2 regions of the Microbulbifer sp. CNSA002 genome follow, and region 2 is predicted to be linked to the other one. Evidence: predicted binding sites of a transcription regulator. Region 2 holds the regulator's gene; the other holds the start of a gene.

Region 1 (3,415 bases), 920 kb from region 2:
CTGCCGGCCAGTGTGAGATCGGCGTTGCCGCCAACACCCTGACCAAGAAAGCGGACGAAGTACAGATCCTCAAGTACGCTGTACACAACGTTGCCCACGCCTACGGCAAGACCGCGACCTTTATGCCCAAGCCGCTGGTTGGCGATAACGGTTCCGGTATGCACGTTCATCAGTCCTTTAGCAAGGATGGCGTAAACCAGTTTGCCGGTGACGCCTACGCTGGTCTGTCCGAAGCTGCTCTGTACTACATCGGCGGTATCGTTAAGCACGCTCGCGCCCTGAACGCGCTGTGTAACGCTTCCACCAACTCTTACAAGCGTCTGGTACCTGGCTTCGAAGCGCCGGTAATCCTGGCTTACTCTGCGCGCAACCGCTCTGCGTCTATCCGTATTCCTTTCGTGCCCTCCCCGAAAGGTAAGCGCATCGAGACTCGCTTCCCGGACCCGACCGCCAACCCGTACCTGTCTTTCGCCGCGCTGCTGATGGCGGGTCTCGACGGTATCAAGAACAAGATCCACCCTGGCGATGCTGCGGACAAGGATCTGTACGACCTGCCGCCGGAAGAGCTGGCTGAGTACCCGACTGTCGCTTCCAGTCTGGAAGGTGCCCTGGATGCTCTGGACCAGGATCGCGAGTTCCTGACAGCCGGTGGTGTATTCACTAACGATGCTATCGATGCCTACATCGAGCTGAAGCGTGAAGAAGTAGAGCGTCTGAACATGACCACTCACCCGGTCGAGTTCGATATGTACTACTCCGTGTAATGGCGACCGGCATCACCGTGATGCCGTCGAGCCGTTCTCGAAAAGCCCGCGCCACCCTGGTGCGGGCTTTTTTATTGCGAGTACACTGTCAGCCGGGACTTGAGGGCTCTGTGGTCTGCAGCAGCAATAAATGGCGCCAAAAGTATGAAAGTCCCTGTACCTGAAATGGGGGGAGTCGCAGGGTGGCTAATAGAATGTTGGGAATTCAAAAACTACTGAAAGCTGTTTTATTGGCTTTGCCCATAGTAGCTGTTGTGGCTTTCGCAGAGACTGGGGCCATATACAAGATAGTGGGTCCCGATGGTCAGGTAACCTTTAGTGACACGCCACCTCCAAATGGAAACTTGGAGGAAGTTGAGTTGGCACCGATCAACATCCAGCCGATCGCTTTACCTCGACAGCTACCCTCAAGAAAGCTGTCGCCAAACGGCAAAAATAGGGGTTCCGGGGCTGTTTCTATCCAGATTGTGAGCCCAATTAATGAGGCTACTATCCCCCCTGGGCAAACCCTGATTGCGCTTGAGGTGCAAGTAACTCCAGCCTATCCAGAAGGTTCGAGCTTCTATGCGGTTATTGATGGGCAGCGCTGGCAGGGGAGTTCTGACGGTAATGCTCTAGATATCTCGGCTCTTGAACGTGGAACACATACTCTGCAGGCCGTCTTAGTGGGTTCAAATGGGCGGGTTCTGGCTCAATCCCGCGTGGTCACAATTTACGTGAAGCGACCCATAGCCAGGGGTTGAATACTGGGGGGCGAAAGCCCCCTCAATCTAATTGCCCTCTCACTTCTAACCCTCTCCTAATTCCGCTTGTTTGTTTTTTGACCTGCGCACCGTTATGGTGCATTCTGCCTGTGACTGGCGGCATCTCATTTTTTAAGCTGAATAACTCGCTATGCCACTGCAGCTAACTGCGCACCGATTGTGTCCGGTTGAAGTTGTTCCCGCCTGCAAATGCCAGCATATGCGCCATTTTGGTTTGCTTTTTGCACTGACTAGATACAGCGCTAGTTTGCTGGGGGTGACCAAAGGGAGTTTGGTCAGAGCCTCGGAATGAATCGGAAATTTTGTGAATGCTGAATGATCGCCAGTTGCGCCAATTACTCGATAGCCTGACTTCCGCAGTGTTGGTGCTGGATGAAAACTTATCGCTTTGCTATTTGAACAATGCTGCTGAGGACTTGTTGGCCGCCTCCAGTACCCGGGTTAAAGGCTCGAAGTTGGAGGAGGTGGTGCGAGAATCTCCCACTGCCTATGAGGCTATGCGGGAAGCATTGCGCAAAAATGAGAAGTATACAGTGCGCCGGGCCAGTTGGAGGTTGAACAATCTTGAAACCCGGACCGTGGATTACTCAGTCAGCCCGGTCCCCGAGTTTTCTGTGCTACTTGTGGAAGTGCAGCCGATGGATCGCCTGTTGCGAATTGCCAGGGAAGATGCACTGCTCAGTGCCCAGGAAACGACACGAAACCTGGTTCGCGGTATGGCCCATGAGGTCAAGAACCCCCTCGGTGGTATCCGTGGGGCTGCACAACTATTGCAGCGCGAGTTGCCGGACCGGGAGTTAGACGAATATACACAGATTATCATCGAGGAAGTGGATCGCCTGCGCAATCTGGTTGACCGTTTATTGGGACCACGCCAGCCGGTAGTACTGCAACCGGTTAATGTGCACGAGGTTCTGGAGCGGGTTGCCCAGTTGCTGGATGCTGAGTGTATCGGTGAGCTTCAAATTCGCAGGGACTACGATCCGTCTATTCCCGATGTCCCCGCCGATAGCGAACAATTGATTCAGGCGCTGCTTAATATTGCCCGCAACGCCATGCAAGCCATCGATGAAAGTATTGGCCTCAGTAGTGGGGAGATGGTATTGCGTACGCGTATCCAGCGCCAATTCACCATTGGCCGCCGCAACTGTCCATTGGTCTGCCGTATAGAAATTGAAGATAACGGCCCGGGCATACCGGAGGATATTCGCGAGCGGATATTCTTCCCGATGATCTCCGGCCGCGCCGAGGGTTCAGGCCTTGGACTTTCAATTTCCCAGAACATTATTAATCAGCACAAGGGGCTGATTAAGTGTGACAGCCAACCCGGCCGTAGCATTTTCCAAATTTATCTGCCCCTGACTACCGAATTAGCTAATACAGGAACCTAGAGAATGAGTAATCGCGTTTGGATTATTGACGACGACAGATCAATCCGCTGGGTGCTGGAGAGAGCGCTATCGCGTGAGGGAATTGATACCCAGTGTTACGAGAGTGGCGACCGCGCCCTGGATGATTTCTATAGCGATTCACCGGATGTAGTAATCAGTGATATCCGCATGCCGGGCTCCGATGGCTTTAAATTGTTGCAGCGTTTCCAGGCTGAACGACCGAGCCTGCCGATAATTATTATGACTGCGCACTCGGACCTGGATAGCGCGGTAGCTGCTTACCAAGGGGGAGCCTTTGAATACCTGCCCAAGCCATTTGATATTGATGAAGCCGTAGCGGTAACCCGGCGCGCATTGATGCACGCTAGCGAACAGAGTGCTGAAGAGCGGGTTGAGCCGGAAAATGGTCAGGGTAGTAAAGAAATCATTGGAGAAGCGCCGGCGATGCAGGAGGTGTTTCGCGCGATTGGCCGTTTGTCTCATTCCAACATCACCG
Region 2 (3,415 bases):
AAAACCACCTGCTTCTATATGATCGCAGGGCTGGTGCAGGCCGATGCCGGGCAAGTCCTAATCGACAACGAAGATATTACCCGCCTATCAATGCACGGGCGCGCCCGCAAGGGAATCGGTTACCTGCCCCAGGAAGCCTCTGTTTTTCGACGCCTGTCAGTGCGTGACAATATTCTCGCAATCCTCGAAACCCGAAAAGGACTCAATCGTGCAAAGCGCGAAGAGCAGGCCCAGGAGTTGCTCGAAGAGTTCAATATCACACACATTGAAAACAGCCTAGGAATGGCCCTATCCGGCGGAGAGCGGCGCAGGGTGGAGATTGCACGAGCCCTGGCTACAGACCCAAGCTTTGTCTTGCTCGATGAACCCTTTGCTGGTGTAGACCCTATTTCAGTGAACGACATCAAACACATTATTCGCCACTTGCGGGACAGGGATATCGGCGTTTTGATCACAGATCATAACGTGAGAGAAACCCTGGATATCTGTGAAACTGCTTATATCGTCAGCGAGGGGCATATTATTGCCTCAGGCACACCCGATGATGTTCTCGCTAACCAACAGGTACGCGAAGTCTATTTGGGACATGAATTCACGATTTAATGGCAAATGATGACAAGTGTAACAAAATAGGCAAAATCTCGAAAAACATATCATATCCCACATAGAAATTGACCTTCTGGCAGGCAATAGTCGGCACGCTTATTGCTTGTAATAGTTTGAGGGCCAAGGTAGTCTGCGCCATCTCGGGTTAATTTTGACGAACCCTTTGTCGCACTGGCCTGCAACTTTAAATTATGAAGCAGTCTCTCCAGCTCAAGCTCGGCGCACAGCTAACCATGACCCCCCAGTTGCAGCAGGCAATACGCCTCCTGCAGCTCTCCACACTAGATTTACAGCAAGAAGTCCAGGCAGCCCTCGACAACAATCCAATGCTGGAAGCTGAGGGTGAAGATCTGGCTCAACAAGTAACTGCCGATACTGAGAGCAACGCACAACAAGAGCCGCCAGCCGCTGCAGGGGAGGGTTTAACCCACACAGCCGCTGAGGAAAAAGAGCTTGGTGATTCTGAATGGAACCAGGATATTCCAACAGAGCTGCCGGTTGATTCTCACTGGGACGACATTTACAGCAGCTATAGTGGTCCCGCCGAGGGCGACGACCCCAATTTTGAGCGCAATTCTTCCACCGACACACTTCAAGACCACTTGCGCTGGCAATTAAACCTGACAGCACTTTCCAGTCACGATAAATGGATCGGCGAGCACCTTATTGACGCCATCGACCCAAACGGTCTCCTCAATACCACCGTTGATGATGTGGCCAACTCCCTTCAGCTCGAAGAAGATGAGGTAGTTGCAGTCCTTAAAGCTGTGCAACAATTCGAACCAGCTGGCTGTGGGGCCAGAAGCCTCCAAGAGTGCCTTCAACTCCAGCTCAAGCAGCTACCAGCGGAAACTCCGTGGCTAAACGAAGCGCAGACCATCATTGAGCGCCACTTGGAATTACTTGGAAAAAGGGATTTCAGGCAACTCACCCGACGCACACGTCTCAACGAAGCCCAGCTCGGCGAAGTAATCCGCCTTATCCAGACACTAACCCCCAATCCAGGTGAGGAGTTCAGCGGGGAACAGCCCGCATATGTCATTCCCGATATTATTGTGTCCCGCAAGGATCACCGCTGGCTGGTCGAACTCAATCCAGAAATCACTCCCAAGATCCGGATTAATGGCCACTACGCCTCCCTGGTAAAACGGGCAGACAACTCCCGAGAAAACAATTTCATGCGGGATCACTTGCAGGAGGCCCGTTGGTTCTTGAAGAGCCTGCAGAGCCGCCACGACACCCTGCTAAAGGTCGCTACGTCCATTGTGGATAAGCAGCAAGGCTTTTTTGAAGAAGGCCCAGAGGCAATGCGACCAATGGTTCTGGCAGATATTGCTGAAACCATTGGCATGCATGAATCCACCATATCCCGAGTGACCACTCAAAAATATATGCTGACTCCACGGGGAGTTTTCGAACTCAAATATTTCTTCTCAAGCCACGTCAGTACAGATTCCGGTGAGGATGCTTCATCCACCGCCATTCGAGCCCTGATTCGCAAGCTGATTGACACGGAAGTACCTCGAAAGCCGCTATCAGATAACAAGATCACTCAGGAGCTGGACAAGCAAGGCATCAAGGTTGCGCGCCGAACGGTAGCGAAATACCGTGAATCTATGGGCATCCCCTCCTCAAGTGAGAGAAAGAGGCTCATTTAAACCACAACCCAAACACAGCCAATTAACCTGACCCCTAACCCACCTCCAGTCATGCGCCACTGGCGCCTTCCGCCCCCAACCTGCAACCAAAATCCAAAATTTGAGTGTATCCTTCCATTCTGGCCCACTTCCTAGTAGGGTTGCGACCCGATAGGGGGTGAGCGCCGGCTTGTGATGCACCTTTAAGGAGAAATCCATGCAGATCAATATTAGTGGCCACCACGTCGACGTTACCTCACCTATGCGCAGCTACTGCGAAAGCAAAATGGAGAAGCTGTCCAGACATTACGACAACATCACCAACGCGCAAGTAATTTTATCTGTCGAAAAACTGATCCAAAAGGCTGAGGCGACGGTACATATAAACGGTCACGACCTCTGTGCTGGATCCGAAGACAGAGATATGTACGCGGCAATTGATGCGCTCACCGATAAGCTGGACCGCCAACTGAAAAAACACAAAGAGAAGTTGCAGAACCATCGCTGAACTATGACACTGGAAGCATTACTCTCTCCCCGCCTTAGCCTTTGCCATCTGGCGGGGAGCAGCAAAAAAAAGCTACTGCTCAATATTGCCCAGGCCATCGCCGAACAATATCCTCAACACGACTCCGATACAGTTTTTAATCAACTGATCGCCCGTGAGCGCCTTGGTTCCACCGGTATCGGCGATGGAGTTGCCATTCCCCATTGCAGGCTGCCCGGCTGTGATAGCCCCATTGGGGTTCTCTGTACCACCCAGCCCGCCATTGATTTTGACTCTGCCGACCGTCAGCCTGTCGATTTGCTATTTACTCTTCTGGTCCCCGAAGATGCTGAACAGGAACATCTGGATACACTAGCCGAAATCGCCGCTCTGTTTTCCAACAGCCTGGTTAGAGATAAGCTAAGGCAAGCACAAAGTAGTGATGAGCTATATGCCCTCGCTATTGATAGTACCGCAGCCGCCTAGAGGAGGTTTTGTTAGTAACTGAGTCTCAGAGCTGACATTCGCCTCATTGTTCAGGTAGTGCAACAAGCGAAATAATAAAAACTTGATCAAAGAAAAGGGCTCTCCATGCGCTTGGTGATAATTAGTGGACGCTCCGGCTCCGGAAAAAGTTCTGCACTGCAATTACTGGAAGATGTCGGCTTCAATTGTATCGACAACC

Evidence for each region. The regulator sigma-54, encoded in region 2, starts transcription at its own class of promoters, with help from an activator protein. The targets are predictions, from matches to a motif close to TGGCACANNNNTTGCNNT.
Region 1: a site for sigma-54 is predicted at 1,739-1,756, ahead of glnL (nitrogen regulation protein NR(II)). Genes of this name have one in related genera too.

The regions. Positions count from the first base shown of each region.
Region 1 covers NZ_CP172449.1:5,002,419-5,005,833, reverse strand. Annotated here, with positions in the region: gene glnA (glutamate--ammonia ligase) at 1-764, shown strand, start outside; gene ACG1BZ_RS22105 (DUF4124 domain-containing protein) at 947-1,507, shown strand; gene glnL (nitrogen regulation protein NR(II)) at 1,837-2,919, shown strand; gene ntrC (nitrogen regulation protein NR(I)) at 2,923-3,415, shown strand, end outside.
Region 2 covers NZ_CP172449.1:4,083,700-4,087,114, forward strand. Annotated here, with positions in the region: gene lptB (LPS export ABC transporter ATP-binding protein) at 1-603, shown strand, start outside; gene ACG1BZ_RS18165 (RNA polymerase factor sigma-54) at 798-2,264, shown strand; gene hpf (ribosome hibernation-promoting factor, HPF/YfiA family) at 2,461-2,751, shown strand; gene ptsN (PTS IIA-like nitrogen regulatory protein PtsN) at 2,755-3,216, shown strand; gene rapZ (RNase adapter RapZ) at 3,322-3,415, shown strand, end outside.